3 regions of the Streptomyces sp. HUAS TT7 genome follow, and region 3 is predicted to be linked to each of the others. Evidence: riboswitches for the same ligand, from Rfam matches in the RefSeq annotation. Region 3 holds a riboswitch; each other region holds the start of a gene.

Region 1 (6,135 bases), 410 kb from region 3:
CTCCTCGCCTCGCTCGCGTGCACGTTTGCGGGCGATGGCTGTGGCTGCCTTGTCGGTGTCCATCACCAGCGAGGCTGTCGAATTGACGCGTACGGGGATCTGGTGACGCAGTAGTGCGAGGATGCTTTCCGCAGGTACTGACATGGCGTGTCACGGTATGGAGGGGAGAGCGGGCGCACGCAAGTGCGCATGGGCGCCCAGGGGACTCCCGGTAGGTGGACTGCCGCTCGGATGGTGCCCCTCCGGTCCGCAGCCCCGGCGGGTGCACAGTGTGCACCCGTTGTGCACCAGGCCCGTCATCAAGGTCACATACTCGCAGGTCAGAATGGCTTCCGTGCTGTACTTCGACATCTAAGCCCCCGCGGCTCCGCGACACCCCGAACCCTGCTGCCCCTCCCGGGCGGCGGGGCTCGGCGCGTTTTCCGGTTCGGTCCCCCCATTGGGTGGATCACCGTACGCGGCGGTCCCCTTGGGGGATCCGTGCGGGAAAGTAGGCGGATTCCTAGCTAGGGGGCGGCATGGCGGAGGTGTTGGGCGGGCAGCCCGTCGATGAGCAACTGCGGTACCGGTCAAGCTCGTTGGAGGCGGTGCAGCGGCGGCCGGTGACCACACGGACCATGGCGCGGCGGCTGCCTCAGCTCGTGCGGAAGGCGCTGGCGCTGGCTTGGCGGGTGGACCGGCGCGCCGTGCTCGTGCTGCTCTGCTGCCAGGCGCTCTCGGGGTTCTTCGAGGCGTTCGGGCTGCTCGCCACGACGCGTACGATCACCGCGCTGATCGCGAGCGGCGACATCGCGCACCGGCTGCGCGATGCGCTGCCGTCCATCGCGGTGCTGGCCGGGGCGGCCGGGCTGCGGGCGCTGCTCGGGATCGTGGTGGTGAACATCTCCGGCCGGCTCTCGCCGCGGATCTCCCGCGAGGCCGAGATGCAGATGCTCGGGGCCGCCGTACAGGCCGAGTTGTCGGCGTACGACCAGCCCGGGTTCAACGACAAGCGCGAGGCGGCCGACCGGGGCGCCGAGGTCGCCCAGCAACTGCTCACCGACTCGCAGGACCTGATGGCGTGCGTGGCCTCACTGGTCGCGGCGGCCGGGGTCGTGACCGTCCTTCATCCGGCGCTGCTCCCCCTGCTCCTGCTCGCCGCGCTGCCGCAGGGCATCGCCGGGGTGAAGGCCGCGCGGGTGCACTACGAGGCGTCGCGGGCGATGAGCGCCGAGCGGCGCACGCTGAGTCTGCTGCGCTGGTTCGTGATCGACAAGGACACCGCCGACCAGCTGCGGTCCTGCACGATGGCGGACTTCCTGCTCGACCGGTACCGGGCGATCGGGCGGCGGGTAGACGCGGCGACCGACAAGGCCGTGCACCAGGGCGCCCGTTACTCGGTGACCGGCGCCCTGGCGGGCGGGCTCGCGGCGGGCCTGGTGTGGGGCGCGCTCGCCTGGCTGCTCGGGTCGGGGCGGATGTCGGTGGCGTCGGCGGGCACCGCGGTGTTCGCGCTGCGCACGGTCGCCTCCTCGCTGCACGGTGTCGTCGGGTACGGGACGCGGCTGTTCCGGACCGGGCTGTACCTGGACGACTGGGCGGAGTTCATCGAGGAGGCCGGCGGGCACCGGATGGCGCGCGGCACACTGGCGCCGCCCGCGCCGGACGTCGTACGGGCCGAGTCGCTGACGTACCGCTATCCCGGCAGCGAGCGGCCCGCCCTGGAGAAGGTGACGGTCGAGGTGCGCAAGGGCGAGGTGCTGGCGCTCGTCGGCGAGAACGGGTCCGGCAAGACCACCCTCAGCAAGCTGCTCACCGGCCTTTATCTGCCCAGCGAAGGGGCGGTGACCTGGGACGGGGTCGGGGTGGAGCGGTGCGATCCGCTGGCCCTGTGGCGGCAGACCGCCGTCGTGCCGCAGGACTTCGCGCACTGGCCGATGTCCGCGCGCGACAACATCACGCTGGGGCAGCCGCACGGGGGCGACGAGTCGGTGCGCCGGGCCGCCGCCCACTCCGGCGCTGCGGAGGTCGTCGACGGGCTGCGCAGCGGGCTCGACACGCTGCTCGCGCGGGAGTGGTTCGGGGGTGTGGAGCTGTCCGGCGGGCAGTGGCAGCGGATCGCGATCGCGCGGGCCTTCCACCGCCCGGCCGGGCTGCTCGTGATGGACGAGCCCACGAGCGCCCTTGACGCGCGCGCCGAGCACCGCATCTTCACCGGCCTGCGCACGATCGCCCGTGACCGGGCGGTGGTCCTGGTGACCCACCGCCTCGCGAACGTCGCCATCGCGGACCGCATCGTCGTCCTCGACCGGGGCCGCGTCATCCAGGAGGGCACCTTCACCCAACTCGTCGCAGACGAAGGCCTGTTCAAGGAGCTGTGGACGCTCCAGAACGACCGGGGAGGAGTGCCGGGGCAGCGGGAGGGTGCGTAAACGCACCGGGGCCTATGCAAAAGGCCGGCCCCTCACGCACCCGGGCCCGCCGCCCACTTCTGCTCGACCTTGCCAAGGCGCCAGTACGCCAGCGCGGCCGCCCACACCACCACGAACAGGCCGACGATGACGAAGCCGACGTTGTCCAGGTTGAGGCCGGCGATCCAGCCGCTGACCGGGTCGGTGAGGTCGAGCTTCTCGTGCAGGACGCCGACCAGTTCGATGGTGCCGATGAAGAAGGCCACCGCGATCGACAGGCCGGTGATGGTGAGGTTGTAGTAGACCTTGCGGACCGGGTTCGAGAACGCCCACTGGTAGGCGAAGTTCATGAACGTGCCGTCGAGGGTGTCGAAGAGGCTCATCCCGGCCGCGAACAGCAGCGGCAGGCACAGGATCGCGTACCAGGGCAGTCCGGCGGCGGCGCCGGTGCCGGCCATCACCATCAGGGTGACCTCGGTCGCGGTGTCGAAGCCGAGGCCGAAGAGGAAGCCGAGCGGGAACATCTGGCCGGGCCGCGAGATGGACCTGGTGAAGCGGCCCAGGATGCGGTTCATGAAGCCCCGCGAGTCCAGGTGCGCTTCGAGCTCCTTCTCGTCGTACGCACCCGCCCGCATGGCCCGGAACACCTTCAGGATGCCGAACAGGGCCACCAGGTTGAGGGCCGCGATGAGGTAGAGGAAGGAGCCGGAGGCGGTGGTTCCCACCACGCCCATCACCTGGTGGGTGGTGGAGTCCTCGTTCATCAGGGTGCCCGCGAGCTGGGCGCCGCCCGCCACCAGGGCCGTGAGGACCACGACCACGCTGGAGTGGCCGAGCGCGAACCAGAAGCCCACGGACACCGGCCGCTTGCCGTCGGCCATCAGTTTGCGGGTGGTGTTGTCGATGGCCGCGATGTGGTCGGCGTCGAAGGCGTGCCGCATGCCGAGGGTGTACGCGGTGATGCCGAGGCCGATGCCGTACGTCTTGGTGCCGACCGCGTAGTGCTCGGGGGCCACCAGCAGGAACAGGACGCCGAAGGCGACGACATGGAGGGCGGCTATCACCGCGAGCAGGACGGCGGTGCGGACGGTGTCCTCGCGCCGCCAGTGGAAGGACGGCGCGGCGGCGGCGCCCGTCTCGGGGGATGTGCGAATGGGCAGGGTCATGCGGGTCACGCTCCAGCACCTCGTGGATCACTTCGTGAGATGCCGCGGCCGGTCTCCTGGCTGACGGGCGGGTGCCTCCGTCCCGGCCTTCCCGGGCAGATGGATCCTGGCCAGTGGCGTCACAAGGGGACGGCGGCTCCCCGGAACCCGGGGAACCCGATCACAGTGGCGAGGGCCGCTCCGGTTTCGCACCGGTCTTCCCGAACACCACGGCCCGGTCACCCTAGACGCTGGGGAGTTGCCTGCCTACCTGCACACCTGTGCCGGTATCGAAGATCACACGGGCCACCCGGGCACGGCCCTGCGAGGATGCGCGCACGCATCCGCTCCGGCCGCCCGCAGCAGCCGTAGGGAGTTGACGGCCGGCCCGGATCACGCCTGCGGCTTCCCGAAGGCGTGACCGGGCCGTGGTGCGGGGCTCAGCGCCCGTCGTAGATCAGCGCACGCACCATCCGGCAGGTCGTCTCCGACGGCGGGTGCACTCCGATGAGCGCGGCCACGGTGCGTATCTTGCGGTCCGGCGCCTGCTCCGGCCGGTACACCCCCGTGTCGAGCAGGGCGATGGCCAGTCGCATGGCCTTCAGACGCCGGTTGTGGGACTCGTACCACACGCGCGGACGCCCGGCGGGAAGCGGCACCTTGTGAAGAGGCTGGAGGGACAACTGTTTCGGGGCGTGCGAGGTGAGTACGGCAGCGGTCATGGGCATCCTCCTGGGCAGTCGGGAACCCTCACTTACTGCCTCAATTTTACTGGGGGGCACTGACAATCGGCCCTGGCCAGCCGGGCTTTGGGGGCGGACCGCGGGTAGCCTGGCGGGCATGGAGATCTGGATCAACCCGGCCTGTTCGAAGTGCCGCAGCGCGGTGGACCTGCTGGACGCTGAGGGCGCCGAGTACACGGTGCGCCGCTACCTCGAAGACGTGCCCTCGCCCGACGAGATCCGGGCCGTGCTCGACCGGCTCGGCCTCGAACCGTGGGACATCACGCGCACGCAGGAGGCCGCGGCGAAGGAGCTGGGACTGGGGGACTGGCCTCGCGACGCCGACTCCCGCGAGCGGTGGGTTTCCGCGCTCGCCGAGCACCCCAAGCTGATTCAGCGGCCGATCATCACGGCGGACGACGGGTCTGCGGTGGTTGCCCGCACCGACGAGGCCGTGCGCGACGCGCTGTCCCGCTGAGTTCGCGGGGAGCGGCTTCCCGTGCGGGGTGCGGCCCCCTCGCGGGGTGCCGGTTTTCGGCTGCGGACCGGCTGTGGCCGGTCGCTCCCCCAAGCTCTCGGTTTCTCCCTCATGAACAGGGGACCCCATCGCGGCGGAGCCGCACCATGTCACAGCCCCGCGCCCCTAGCAGGATGCAGGTACCGCAGTCGGCTTCCACAAGTCCGCTCAGCCCCTGCCCAACTGCGCCTCCGCGTCCGCCAGCAGCTCCGTGATGCGTGCCCCGAACCGTACGTCGCACGGGTGCGGCACCCCGGTTCGGGCCGCGTCCAGCAGGGCGTCGATCGCTCCCGCGAACGCGTCCAGCGCGCCGCCCCAGCCCGGCATCACCTCCGCGCCCGACTCGCCCAGTACCGAGACCTCGACGCCCGCGGCCGCCGGGGGTGCGGTGAAGCTCAGGTCGGCGGTACTGGAGGCGCCCGAGGTGTGGCGCAGGATCAGGTGCGCGGTGTCGCCGGGGCCCGCCGCGGCCGTCAGCGCGGTCACCTCGCCGAGCACCCCGGTCAGCACGGCGAGCGCGTGCGGGCCCACGTCCCAGAGCGCTCCCTTCTCACCCCGCCAGGGCGACGCGGCGTACGGACCGCGCTCCGCGCCCGGAGTGAACAGCGACCCGTACCACTGGGCCCGTCCGGTGAACCAGCCGTCCACGGCGGCCTGTTGGGCCACCCACGCCGCGGTCTCCTTCGCGAACCGCAGCGTGAAGAAGACGACGGAGGCGACCCGGGCGCGCCCGGCCGCGTCGGCCAGCTCGCGGGCGCCCGCCACGCTCGTCGCGACCGGCTTGTCCAGGAGCAGGTGGCAGCCCGCCTGTGCGGCCCGTATCGCCAGCGGGGCCTGGACGTCCGGCGGCAGCGCGAAGGCGACGGCGTCGCAGTCCGCGAACAGCGCGTCGGCGTCCTCGTACACCGCCACCCCGTGCTCCTCCGCGAGCGCGGCCGCCGCCTCGGGGCGCCTCCCCCACACGCCCGCGAAGTCGACACGGGGGTGCGCGGCGAGCGCCGGGGCGTGCGTGGCGACGGCCCAGGGGCCGGTGCCGAGGAGGCCGATGCGGGTGGGGCCGGCAGTCTGGTTCATAGGGACCAGTCTGCCGGGCGCGGAATTCAGGTGGCGGGGCGAGGGGGGTGGAATGTTACGTTTCCGGGGCCGGCCGCGGGACTCCGGCGCGACTTCCGGGACTTGCCTCTACAGCAAACATTTCGCTGCTCGCGCCCCCATTCCCCGGCCGGCTTCCACTTCACGCACGGGGGACCTCCATGGCTCAGGAGAGCTACGCCGACCTCGTGGCGGCCGAGGACGTACTGCTCTTCGTCAATGCCGCCGTGACCGCCACCGGGCAGCGCGAATTCCGCTCGGCCGCCGGC
Region 2 (6,135 bases), 3.6 Mb from region 3:
TCTTCTACTGGTACCAGATGCTCTGGGTGCTGATCTCGACCGCGCTCACGATGGTCGCGTACAAGCTGTGGCAGCACGACCAGCGCTCGCGCACCGCCTCCACGTCCGACAAGCAGGGGGGTGCGTCCAAGTGAAGGACGGCGTGAACGGCGTCGCGCTCGGCGTCTTCATCTTCTTCTTCCTGGCCGTCACGGTCATAGGCTTCATGGCCGCGCGCTGGCGCAAGGCCGAGAACGAGGCCAGCCTGGACGAATGGGGCCTGGGCGGGCGGTCGTTCGGCACCTGGGTCACCTGGTTCCTGCTCGGCGGCGACCTCTACACGGCCTATACGTTCGTGGCGGTCCCGGCGGCGATCTACGCGGCGGGCGCGGCGGGCTTCTTCGCCGTGCCGTACACGATCCTCGTGTACCCGCTGATCTTCACCTTCCTGCCGCGCCTGTGGTCGGTCTCGCACAAGCACGGCTACGTCACCACCTCGGACTTCGTGCGGGGCCGGTTCGGCTCCAAGGGCCTGTCCCTCGCGGTCGCGGTCACCGGCATCCTCGCGACGATGCCGTACATCGCGCTCCAACTGGTCGGCATCCAGGCCGTGTTGGACGTCATGGGCGTGGGCGGCGAGTCCGACAACTGGTTCGTCAAGGACCTGCCGCTGCTCATCGCGTTCGCGGTGCTCGCGGCGTACACGTACTCGTCCGGCCTGCGCGCGCCCGCGCTGATCGCATTCGTGAAGGACGGCCTGATCTACCTCGTCATCGCGGTGGCAATCATCTACATCCCGATCAAGCTGGGCGGCTTCGACGCGATCTTCAGCGCGGCGCAGCACAAGTTCGCGGGCCCGCCCGGCGGCAAGCCGACCGGCGCGATCGCGCCCGGCGAGTCGAGCCAGTGGACGTACGCGACGCTCGCGCTCGGCTCGGCGCTCGCGCTGTTCATGTACCCGCACTCGATCACCGCGACGCTGTCCTCGCGCAGCCGCAACGTGATCCGCCGCAACACCACGATCCTGCCGCTGTACTCGCTGATGCTGGGCCTGCTCGCGCTGCTCGGCTTCATGGCGATCGCGGCCGGGGTCAAGGTCAAGAACGGCCAGCTGGCGATCCCCCAGCTCTTCGAGGACATGTTCCCGGACTGGTTCGCGGGCGTCGCCTTCGCGGCGATCGGCATCGGCGCGCTGGTCCCGGCGGCGATCATGTCGATCGCGGCCGCGAACCTTTTCACCCGCAACATCTACAAGGACTTCCTCAAGCCGGACGCGACGCCCGCGCAGGAGGCCAAGGTCTCCAAGCTGGTCTCGCTGGTGGTGAAGGTCGGCGCGCTGGTCTTCGTCCTGACCATGGACAAGACGGTCGCCATCAACTTCCAGCTCCTGGGCGGCATCTGGATCCTGCAGACCTTCCCGGCCCTGGTCGGCGGCCTGTTCACCCGCTGGTTCCACCGCTGGGCGCTGCTCGCGGGCTGGGCGGTCGGCATGGTCTACGGCACCCTAGCCGCGTACGGAGTGGCCTCGCCCACCCAGAAGCACTTCGGCGGCTCCTCGAAGGAGATCCCGGGCATCGGCGAGATCGGCTACATCGGCCTCACCGCGTTCGTCCTGAACGTGGTGGTGACGGTGGTCCTCACCGTCGTCCTGCGCGCCCTGAAGGCCCCCGACGGCATCGACGAGACCTCCCCCGCCGACTACACGGCGGACGCCGGCGACCCGGGCGTGGCCACGGAACTCCCCCCGGCGACGGCGGGCTCGGCGCACTGAGTCTGCCCGTTGCTACGCGGAAGGGCCGCCACATCCAAGAGGGATGCGGCGGCCCTTTTGCGTGCGGTGCTCAGCGCACCCAGTCCTTGAGCTGCTCGGTCTGGAGGGTGATGCCCACGGGCTCGGGCAGCTCGATGTCCTTACCGAAGGGCACGGTGCGGATGCTCTCGTAACGCATGCCGTCAGGCTCGCTGCGGACGGTGACCTCGCAGCGCTCCCGGTCGATGAGGAGGTACACAGGGATTCCGGTCTCTGCGTAGGCGCGCGGCTTCTCGTTTCGATCACGCGCGTCCGTGTCGGCGTCGTACGAGGTGACCTCGACAACCATGAGGACGGGTGCCGGATCAGCCCACTCCCCCTGCCCCACAAACGCGTCGTCCGGAGCCATGGACGCGTCCGGGCGCGCGCGACCCGAACGGTATTCCTGAACTGCCAACCCCCGCTCGACGTGAAGCCACAGCTCAGGCCGATGCTGCATACAGATGCGAGCCAGCCACAGAACGATTCGGTCGTGGTCCCCGTCCGGCACGGCCTTGACCCCCAGCTTCCCGTCAATGAATTCAAGCCGCAGCCCCTCGATCTCGCGGGCACCTATGCGCGCGAGGGTCTCGAAGTCTTCGGTCTGCATCTGGGCCCGGTAAGTCATGACGACCATGCCTCACTCCCCTTCCTCGACGGTCTGTCATCGACGATAGCGGAGGCCGCTGACACTTGCCCGGCTTCCATCCGTTGCCCCCCCCTCACGAACACAACGACACAACATGTGGGGGGTGCCGCTGACAGCGCCCCCCACATGTATGCTCGTCCTCGCTGTCGCCGCAGGGGAATCCGGTTCGAATCCGGAACTGTCCCGCAACGGTATGACCTGTACGTCTTTGTGCCGGTCGAGTCCGAGGACCTGCCGATGGCGCGTCCGGGTCGACCGAACCGGATGCCAGACGTCCGGGCCTCGCGGTTGGGCCGGTGGACGACGCGCTCAGGGCTGCCCCGACGCGCGCCGACGCCTCCTCCGAAGGGCCCCGTGCCGAGCGAGGGAGTGCCCCCACGTGACCATCGCCCCTGCGGATCCCGCTTCAGCGATCACCGAAGAGTTGGCGGATGCCCCGGGGACCGCGCTGCTGCGGACCCTGACCGATCTCACCGCCGACCTCGCGGACACCGACCCCGGCCGGGTCGCCGCCGCCGCGCTGCGGGGCCGCAACGCCCGTTCCGACGAGGCCGAGCTGCGCGAGCTGGCCACCGAGGCGGCCGCGGGGCTCATCTCCGAGGACCCGGCGTACTCCCGCCTCGCCGCCCGGCTCCTGACCATCACCATCGCCGAAGAGGCCGCGACCCAGGGCGCGGTGTCGTTCTCCGCCTCGGTCGCGGTCGGCCACCGCGAGGGCCTGATCGCCGACCGCACCGCCGAGTTCGTCGACGCCCACACCGCCCGCCTCGACGCGCTGGTGGACGCGGCCCTCGCCGACGGCGCCGACGACCGCTTCGGCTACTTCGGCCTGCGCACCCTCTACTCCCGCTACCTGCTGCGCCACCCGATCACCCGCAAGGTCGTCGAGACCCCCCAGCACTTCATGCTGCGCGTGGCGTCCGGCCTCGCCGAGGACGAGTCGGTCCGCGCCCTGGACGAAGTGGCGTCCCTGTACGGCCTGATGAGCCGCCTGGACTACCTGCCGTCCTCCCCCACGCTCTTCAACTCCGGCACCCGGCACCCCCAGATGTCGTCCTGCTACCTGCTCGACTCGCCGCTGGACGAGCTCGACTCGATCTACGACCGCTACCACCAGGTCGCCCGGCTCTCGAAGCACGCCGGCGGCATCGGTCTCTCGTACTCCCGCATCCGCGGCCGCGGTTCGCTGATCCGGGGCACCAACGGCCACTCCAACGGCATCGTCCCGTTCCTCAAGACCCTCGACGCGTCGGTGGCCGCGGTCAACCAGGGCGGCCGGCGCAAGGGCGCGGCCGCGGTGTACCTGGAGACCTGGCACTCCGACATCGAGGAGTTCCTGGAGCTGCGCGACAACACCGGTGAGGACCAGCGCCGTACGCACAACCTGAACCTCGCGCACTGGATCCCCGACGAGTTCATGCGCCGGGTCGACGCCGACGCCCAGTGGTCGCTGTTCTCGCCCGCCGACGTGCCCGAGCTCGTCGACCTGTGGGGCGAGGAGTTCGACGCCGCCTACCGCAAGGCAGAGGCCGCCGGGCTCGCCCAGAAGACCATGCCGGCCCGGGACCTGTACGGCCGCATGATGCGCACCCTCGCGCAGACCGGCAACGGCTGGATGACGTTCAAGGACGCCTCCAACCGCACCGCCAACCAGACGGCCGAGCCGGGCCACACGGTCCACTCCTCCAACCTGTGCACCGAGATCCTGGAGGTGACGGACGACGGCGAGACGGCCGTCTGCAACCTCGGCTCGGTCAACCTCGGCGCGTTCGTCGTGGGCGACGGCATCGACTGGGAGCGTCTGGACGCGACCGTCCGCACCGCCGTGACCTTCCTCGACCGGGTCGTCGACATCAACTTCTACCCGACCGAGCAGGCCGGCCGCTCCAACGCCAAGTGGCGCCCGGTGGGCCTGGGCGCGATGGGTCTGCAGGACGTCTTCTTCAAGCTGCGCCTGCCCTTCGACTCCCCCGAGGCGAAGGCCCTCTCCACCCAGCTCTCCGAGCGGATCATGCTGACCGCGTACGAGGCCTCCACCGACCTCGCCGAGCGCAACGGCCCGCTGCCGGCCTGGGACAAGACCCGCACCGCGCGCGGCGTGCTGCACCCCGACCACTACGACGTCGAGCTGACCTGGCCGGAGCGCTGGGCGGCCCTGCGGGAACGTATCGCCAAGGTCGGCATGCGCAACTCGCTGCTCCTCGCGATCGCCCCGACCGCGACCATCGCGTCCATCGCCGGCGTGTACGAGTGCATCGAGCCGCAGGTCTCCAACCTCTTCAAGCGCGAGACGCTGAGCGGTGAATTCCTCCAGGTCAACGGCTACTTGGTGGAGGAGCTCAAGAAGCTCGGCGTATGGGACGCCCAGTCCCGCGAGGCGCTGCGCGAGGCGAGCGGCTCGGTGCAGGACTTCGGCTGGATCCCGGCCGAAGTGCGCGCGCTGTACCGCACGGCGTGGGAGATCCCGCAGCGCGGCCTCATCGACATGGCCGCCGCCCGCACCCCGTTCCTCGACCAGTCGCAGTCCCTGAACCTGTTCCTGGAGACGCCCACCATCGGCAAGCTGTCGTCGATGTACGCGTACGCCTGGAAGCAGGGCCTGAAGACGACGTACTACCTGCGCTCGCGCCCGGCGACGAAGATCGCCCGCGCCGCCCAGGCCACCCCCACCATCCCAGTCCAGCAGGCGGCCCCCGACGCCGACGCGATCGCCTGCTCGCTCGAAAACCCCGAGTCCTGCGAGGCCTGCCAGTAATGAGCAACACCGAACACAAGAACCTTCTCGACCCGGGCTTCGAGCTGACTCTTCGCCCCATGCGCTACCCGGACTTCTACGAGCGCTACCGGGACGCGATCAAGAACACCTGGACCGTCGAGGAGGTCGACCTCCACTCCGACGTCGCCGACCTCGCGAAGCTGACGCCGGGCGAGCAGCACATGATCGGCCGCCTCGTCGCGTTCTTCGCGACGGGTGACTCGATCGTCTCCAACAACCTGGTGCTCACCCTCTACAAGCACATCAACTCCCCTGAAGCGCGGCTCTACTTGAGCCGTCAGCTCTTCGAGGAGGCCGTGCACGTCCAGTTCTATCTGACGCTGCTCGACACCTACCTGCCCGACCCGGAGGACCGCGCGGCCGCGTTCGACGCGGTCGAGGAGATCCCCTCGATCCGCGAGAAGGCGCAGTTCTGCTTCAAGTGGATGGACTCGGTCGAGAAGATCGAGCGCCTGGAGACCAAGGCCGACCGCCGCCGTTTCCTGCTGAACCTGATCTGCTTCGCGGCGTGCATCGAGGGCCTGTTCTTCTACGGCGCCTTCGCGTACGTCTACTGGTTCCGCAGCCGAGGTCTGCTGCACGGCCTCGCGACCGGCACCAACTGGGTGTTCCGCGACGAGACCATGCACATGAACTTCGCCTTCGAGGTCGTGGACACCGTCCGCAAGGAAGAGCCGGACCTCTTCGACGACGAGCTGGAACAGCAGGTCACCGACATGCTGAAGGAGGCGGTCGCCGCCGAGCTCCAGTTCGGCCGCGACCTGTGCGGTGACGGCCTGCCGGGCATGAACACCGAGTCGATGCGCGAGTACCTGGAGTGCGTCGCCGACCAGCGCCTGACCCGGCTCGGCTTCCCGGCGGTGTACGGCTCGTCGAACCCGTTCTCCTTCATGGAGCTCCAGGGCGTCCAGGAGCTGACGAACTTCTTCGAGCGCCGCCCGT
Region 3 (6,135 bases):
CCGGTGGTGCGGCCGTGGTCGGTACGGGCCCGCGAGCGCCGGCCCGCCGCGCCCTCGCCGAGCCCGGGCACGCTCAGCATCTTCGTACGGAACGGCTCGGCGGCCTTCACCGCGGCCCGCTCGCCGGGGCCGCTCGGCGCGGGGGCGGCGGGCGGCTCCACGTCGTCGGAGGAGTCCGGCGACTCGGGGGATTCCGCGGGGCTCTCGGGGGAGTCGCCCTGCGGCGGCACCCCGCCGCCTCCGCCGCCACCGCCCGGGCCGTCGGGGCCCGGGTCCGGATCGTCGTCGCCCTCGTTCTCGTCCTGGAACTGCTCCAGCGTCTCGTCGAGCTTGTCCTGGTCGAGGCCCGGCGCGTCGAACGGGTTGCGCCGGCGCCGGTGCGGAAGGGCGAGCAGCGCGGCCTGCCGGACGTCCTCGGACGCCACCTCGGTGCGCCCCGCCCACGCGGCGAGCGCGGTCGCGGTGCGCGCCATCACGATGTCGGCGCGCATGCCGTCCACCTCGAACGCGGCGCAGGTGGCGGCGATCTGGAGCAGCACCGCGTCGCCGAGCACGACCGAGGGCAGCAACTCCCGTGCCGCAACGATGCGTTGGCGCAGCGCGCCCTCCTCGTCCGCCCAGCGGGCGGCGAACGCGGCCGGGTCGTCGTCGTACGCGAGACGGCGCCGCACGACCTCGACCCGCTGCTCGGGCTCGCGCGAGGCCGCGACCTCGACGGTCAGGCCGAACCGGTCGAGCAACTGCGGCCGCAGCTCGCCCTCTTCGGGGTTCATCGTGCCGACGAGCAGGAACCGTGCGGCGTGCCGCACCGAGACGCCCTCGCGCTCGACATAGGACGAGCCCATGGCGGCGGCGTCGAGGAGCAGGTCGATGAGGTGGTCGTGCAGGAGGTTGACCTCGTCGACGTACAGGATGCCGCGGTGCGCGTCCGCGAGCAGCCCCGGCTCGAAGGCCTTCACGCCCTCGCCGAGCGCCCGCTCGATGTCGAGCGCGCCCACCAGACGGTCCTCGGACGCGCCCACCGGGAGCTCGACCATGCGCGCCGCGCGGGCGGTGCCGGGACTGCTCTCGTGCGGCCCGTCCGGGCACTGCGCGTCGGGCGCGGCCGGATCGCAGCTGAAGCGGCAGCCCGCCACGACCCCTACCTCGGGCAGCAGATCGGCAAGGGCACGTACGGCGGTGCTCTTCGCCGTGCCCTTCTCGCCGCGCACGAGCACGCCGCCCACGGCCGGGCTCACCGCGTTCAGGAGCAGCGCGAGGCGCAGGTCGTCCATGCCGACGACGGCGGTGAACGGATACCGGGTGCTCATGTGCCGATCTCTCCTTCGAGTAGTGCTGTACGCCGCGGGCTCGCGGGGGTGCTCATGGCGCCCCCGGCGGGATGAAGGGCAGCCCGGCGGGCGGGCCCTGCTCGATCAGCCGCAACAGGGCGTCGGTGTCCGCGTGTTCTTCGATCAGGTCGCCGAGCCGGTCGAGCTGTTCCTCGCGCAGCGCGCCGAACGAGGTGTCGGGCGCGGGCACGAACCGGCGGCCCGCGGCCCGGGCGACGTGTTCGAGGAACCGGCGCCGGAACCCGTCGCTCTCCAGGGAGCCGTGCCAGTGCGTACCCCAGACGGCACCCACGTGGCATCCGTCCAAGCTGTGTCCATTGTCATCAGAGATGAACGTGTCCCCGCCCAGGACCTCGGCCACCCCGTGGTGGATCTCGTACCCCTCGACGGGCTCCCCGAGGGCCTCGCCGACGGGCCGGGCCAGGGTCTTCTCGGCGGCGAACCGCACCCGTACCGGAAGCAGCCCGAGACCGGCGACCGAGCCCGCCCTCGACTCGACCTCGTCCTCGATGTGCTCGCCGAGCAGCTGGAACCCGCCGCAGATGCCGAGTACGGGGCGGCCCCCGGCGGCCCTGCGCGCCAGTTCCGCCGCGAGGCCGCGCTCGCGCAGCCACTCCAGGGCGCGGACCGTGCCGCGGGTGCCGGGTACCACCACGAGGTCGGCGTCGGTGAGCTCCTCGGGCCGGTCGACGAACCGCACGACCACGCCGGGCTCGGCCGCGAGCGCGTCCACGTCGGTGAAATTGGACATCAGCGGAACGGCACAGACGGCGACCCGCAGCACGTCCTCGCCGACCGGCGGCGCCACCACGGACTCCCGTACGGCCCCGCGCAGGGAGACCCTGAGGCCGTCCTCCTCGTCGATGCCGAGGCCGTGGGCGTACGGCAGGATCCCGTAGGTGTGCCGCCCCGTGAGGCCGCGCAGCATCTCGATGCCGGGCTCCAGGAGCGTCACATCGCCCCGGAACTTGTTGACGACGTAGCCGGCGACCAGCGCCTGGTCCTCGGGGCTGAGCAGCGCCGTCGTCCCGAAGAACGAGGCGAACACGCCGCCCCGGTCGATGTCGCCGACCACGACGACGGGCAGCCGCGCGGCCCGCGCGATGCCCATGTTGACGATGTCGGTACGCCGCAGATTGATCTCGGCCGGGCTGCCCGCCCCCTCGCAGATCACGGCGTCATAAGTGCCCCGAAGCTCCTCCAGGCACTCCAGGACGGTGCCGAGCAGCGTCTGCTGCCGTCCCCCGTGCAGCGCCTTCCCCAGGGACGACCCCCCGGCCGCCCCGAAGAACCCGCGGGCGCTCATTTCACCCACCGGCCTGCCCATGAGCACGACCTGGCTGGAGCGGTCGCTCCCCGGCTTGAGCAGCACGGGGTTCATGAGCGCGCTCGGCTCCACGCGCGCCGCCTGCGCCTGCATCGCCTGCGCACGGCCGATCTCCGCGCCCTCGCGCGTGACGAACGAGTTCAGCGACATGTTCTGGCCCTTGAAGGGCGCGACCTTGACGCCCTGGCGCACCAGCCAGCGGCAGATCCCGGCCGTGACGACGCTCTTGCCCGCGTCCGAGGTCGTGCCCGCGATCAGCAGCCCGCCACCCATGTACGTCCCTTCCTCACAGCGGCCCTGGTCGCGACGGAGGCGGCCAGCGTCAGCCAGCCCACCCTGCGCGAGAGCCGTACCGCCCGTTCGATGTCCGCGACCTCGACGGCCCGCCCCGGGCCGTTGAGGACCGGCCGGTGCTCGACGCGTCCGGCATAGGAGAGCGTGCCGCCGAGCCGTACGCCCAGCGCCCCCGCGAACGCGGCCTCGACCGGGCCCGCGTTGGGGCTCGGGTGCTGGGCGGCATCGGCGCGCCAGGCCCGTACCGCGCCCTTGGCGTCCGGGCCCGCCAGCGCCGCGAGGACGGCGGTGAGGCGGGCGCCCGGCCAGCCCGCCACGTCGTCCAGGCGCGCCGAGGCCCAGCCGTACCTGCGGTATCTGGCCGACTTGTGCCCGACCATCGCGTCCAGCGTGTTGACCGCCCGGAAGCCCACCAGACCCGGCACGCCCGCGAGCGCGCCCCACACCAGGGCGCCGACGACCGCGTCCGAGGTGTTCTCGGCGACCGACTCGACGACGGCCCGCGCGATGCCGTCCGCGTCCAGCGACTGCGGGTCGCGCCCGCACAGGTGCGGCAGGCGCTCCCGGGCCACCTCCACGTCGCCCGCGGCCAGCGCGCCGCCGATCGCCCGCGCCTCGCGGCCGAGCGAGGTGCCGCCCACCACCGTCCAGGTGGCGGCGGCGGTCAGCGCGACGGATGCGGCGGGCCGGCCTCGTACGGCGCGGGAAAGAAGGACGGCAGCGCCCGCGGCGCCGCCCGCGCACACCAGAGTGTGCAGTGCGCCCCGGCCGCGGTGGTCGCGCCACAGGACGCGTTCGACGGCGCCGGCCGCGCGTCCGAACGCGGCGACCGGATGCCCGCGGCGGGGGTCGCCGAGCAGGAGGTCGCCGATGAGTCCGGCCGTGGCGCCGTAGGCGAAGGTGCGATCGGCCCGCATGCGCTCAGCCCGTCAGGGCGTCGCGGGAGGGGCCGGAATGTCTCGACGGGCAGGCGCGCATGGCGGTATGTCCTCACTCAGGGTGTCCGCGCCCTGGTTCGACGTGACCGGCGGTGAGAGTTCCTGGCTCGCGGGGATCATTCCCCGGTGACAGTGGCGGGACCGCGCCGGATTCGCACCGGCTTCCTCTTCTGCCGCCGTAGCTGGCCGGTGCAGTCCACCACGCTGCGAGAACACCCGTCAACTTGCCGTTGACCTGCGGTGCGAGAGAGTGCGCGGCGCCACACAGAACCGCCCTCCGGAACGGACCGGAGGGCGGTTCTGGTGATGTCCGTGGGTCAGGCGACGATCAGATAGATCCCGTACGCGACGGCCGCCGCGCAGGCCGCGAAGCAGACGTACGCACCGGTGCGGGCCAGCGCCACATTGCCGGTGCCGGAGGCCGCGGCCTCGTGCTTGGTGAGGCCGACGATGCCGAGGGTGAACAGGCCCACCAGGCCGACGGTCACCACGAGGCTGACGCCGAAGACGGAGCCGAGAGCTGCCCAGTCGATGTGCATGAGGATTCCTTAGCTGTGCCGGAGAACCGGGGTCAGACCGTCGCCGGGGTGGGCGGGTCGGCAGGGGCCGCCGGGGCCGGGGCCTGGATCGTGGCCTTGAGGTCGATGGTCGCGGCGGCCGCCGCGGTCGGCGGCGGGGTGACCGCGGCGATCGCGGTGGTGACGACACCGGCGGGCTCGGCCGCGGGGGCCTCGCCGATCTCGTCGGCGGTGACGTTGTGGTGGTCGACCGGCTGGCGGCGCGACAGCTTCCAGATGGTGCCCGAACCGGCGATCAGGAGGATCGCGACGGCGACGATGCCCCAGGTGCCCTGCTTGGTGAGGAACTCCGCGCCCGCGCCGACGAGTCCGGCGGCCGGCAGCGTCAGAACCCAGGCGACGGCCATCCGGGAGGCGGTGGACCAGCGGACCACGCCGCCCTTGCGGCCGATGCCCGCGCCCATGACGGAGCCCGAGCAGACCTGGGTGGTGGAGAGCGAGAAGCCGATGTGCGAGGAGGCCAGGATGACGGTGGCGGCACCGGTCTGGGCGGCGAAGCCCTGCGGCGGGCGCAGCTCGGTCAGGCCCTTGCCCATGGTGCGGATGATGCGCCAGCCGCCGAGGTAGGTGCCCATCGCGATGGCCAGACCGGCCGAGACGATGACCCACAGCGGGGGGTTCGCGCCCGGGTGCAGCACACCGCCGGTGACCAGGGCGAGGGTGATGATGCCCATCGTCTTCTGGGCGTCGTTGGTGCCGTGGGCGAGCGAGACGAGGCCGGCCGAGGCGATCTGGCCCGCGCGGTAGCCCTTGGCGGTGGCCTTCTCGTCGGTGTTCCGGTTGAGCCGGTACGTCAGCCGGGTGGCCAGCATCGCGGCGATGCCCGCGACGATCGGCGCGGCGACGGCGGGGAGCAGCACCTTGGTGACCACGGTCGAGCCGTTGACCGAGGACCATCCGGCCGACATGACCGCGGCGCCGATGAGGCCGCCGAACAGGGCGTGCGAGGAGCTGGAGGGCAGACCGAGCAGCCAGGTCAGCAGGTTCCAGAGGATGGCACCGACCAGGGCCGCGAAGATGACCTCGGTTCTGATGCCTTTTTCGTCGATGATCCCGCCGGAGATCGTCTTGGCGACCTCCACCGACAGGAACGCGCCGACCAGATTGAGCGCGGCGGACATGGCGACCGCCGTCTTGGGCTTCAGGGCGCCGGTCGAGATGGTGGTGGCCATCGCGTTGGCGGTGTCATGGAAACCGTTCGTGAAATCGAACACGAGAGCTGTCACGACCACAATCGCGAGCAGCAGCGTGATGTGTTCCATTTACCCAGGCAATCGTTCGACGTCAGTGGCTGGACGAACGTAAGTAACCTGAGTGAACGGAAGGTGAACTGGGGCGGGCGTGTCGGTGCCTGTGGCCACTTCTCGCTTCCGGTTGGCCGGCTGGAGCCGTTCAGCGGCCCGCCGCGAACCGCTTCAACTGCCCGAAGGACCCATTGAAGAGATTCTGGTCACCCGGCAGGCTTCCGCTCCCGTTCTGGAACTGCCAGAACGTCCAGTACGACCAGCCCGCCGGCAGCGGGCCCGGCGTGTCGGCGTACCGGGCCAGCCACAGGGCGTGGTGCGCGGCGAAGGCCCGGTTGTGGCCGGTGCAGTCGTTCCACCAGCCCGCGGTCGTGTAGATCACCGGGCGGCGGCCGGTGAGCAGCTGCACCTCGTCGCTGAACT

The links. A riboswitch is a leader RNA that binds a small molecule or an ion and turns the genes downstream of it on or off. The one in region 3 is predicted to bind cobalamin.
Region 1: it holds a riboswitch for cobalamin, as region 3 does, so the genes downstream of both, ACSHXC_RS27900 (HoxN/HupN/NixA family nickel/cobalt transporter) here and ACSHXC_RS29745 (cobalamin biosynthesis protein) in region 3, are expected to answer to the same signal.
Region 2: it holds a riboswitch for cobalamin, as region 3 does, so the genes downstream of both, ACSHXC_RS13185 (ribonucleoside-diphosphate reductase subunit alpha) here and ACSHXC_RS29745 (cobalamin biosynthesis protein) in region 3, are expected to answer to the same signal.

Annotation. Positions count from the first base shown of each region.
Region 1 is NZ_CP196175.1:6,198,573-6,204,707, reverse strand. It holds gene ACSHXC_RS27910 (hypothetical protein) at 1-144, opposite strand, end outside; gene ACSHXC_RS27905 (ABC transporter ATP-binding protein) at 519-2,411, shown strand; gene ACSHXC_RS27900 (HoxN/HupN/NixA family nickel/cobalt transporter) at 2,444-3,556, opposite strand; cobalamin riboswitch at 3,586-3,783, opposite strand; gene ACSHXC_RS27895 (hypothetical protein) at 3,976-4,257, opposite strand; gene ACSHXC_RS27890 (arsenate reductase family protein) at 4,376-4,735, shown strand; gene ACSHXC_RS27885 (Gfo/Idh/MocA family protein) at 4,943-5,848, opposite strand; gene ACSHXC_RS27880 (hypothetical protein) at 6,028-6,135, shown strand, end outside.
Region 2 is NZ_CP196175.1:2,973,151-2,979,285, forward strand. It holds gene ACSHXC_RS13170 (DUF3311 domain-containing protein) at 1-134, shown strand, start outside; gene mctP (monocarboxylate uptake permease MctP) at 131-1,750, shown strand; gene ACSHXC_RS13180 (Uma2 family endonuclease) at 1,821-2,405, opposite strand; cobalamin riboswitch at 2,542-2,670, shown strand; gene ACSHXC_RS13185 (ribonucleoside-diphosphate reductase subunit alpha) at 2,797-5,172, shown strand; gene ACSHXC_RS13190 (ribonucleotide-diphosphate reductase subunit beta) at 5,172-6,135, shown strand, end outside.
Region 3 is NZ_CP196175.1:6,611,996-6,618,130, forward strand. It holds gene ACSHXC_RS29735 (putative cobaltochelatase) at 1-1,310, opposite strand, end outside; gene ACSHXC_RS29740 (cobyric acid synthase) at 1,363-2,931, opposite strand; gene ACSHXC_RS29745 (cobalamin biosynthesis protein) at 2,913-3,869, opposite strand; cobalamin riboswitch at 3,968-4,106, opposite strand; gene ACSHXC_RS29750 (hypothetical protein) at 4,208-4,429, opposite strand; gene ACSHXC_RS29755 (anion permease) at 4,462-5,730, opposite strand; gene ACSHXC_RS29760 (lysozyme) at 5,861-6,135, opposite strand, start outside.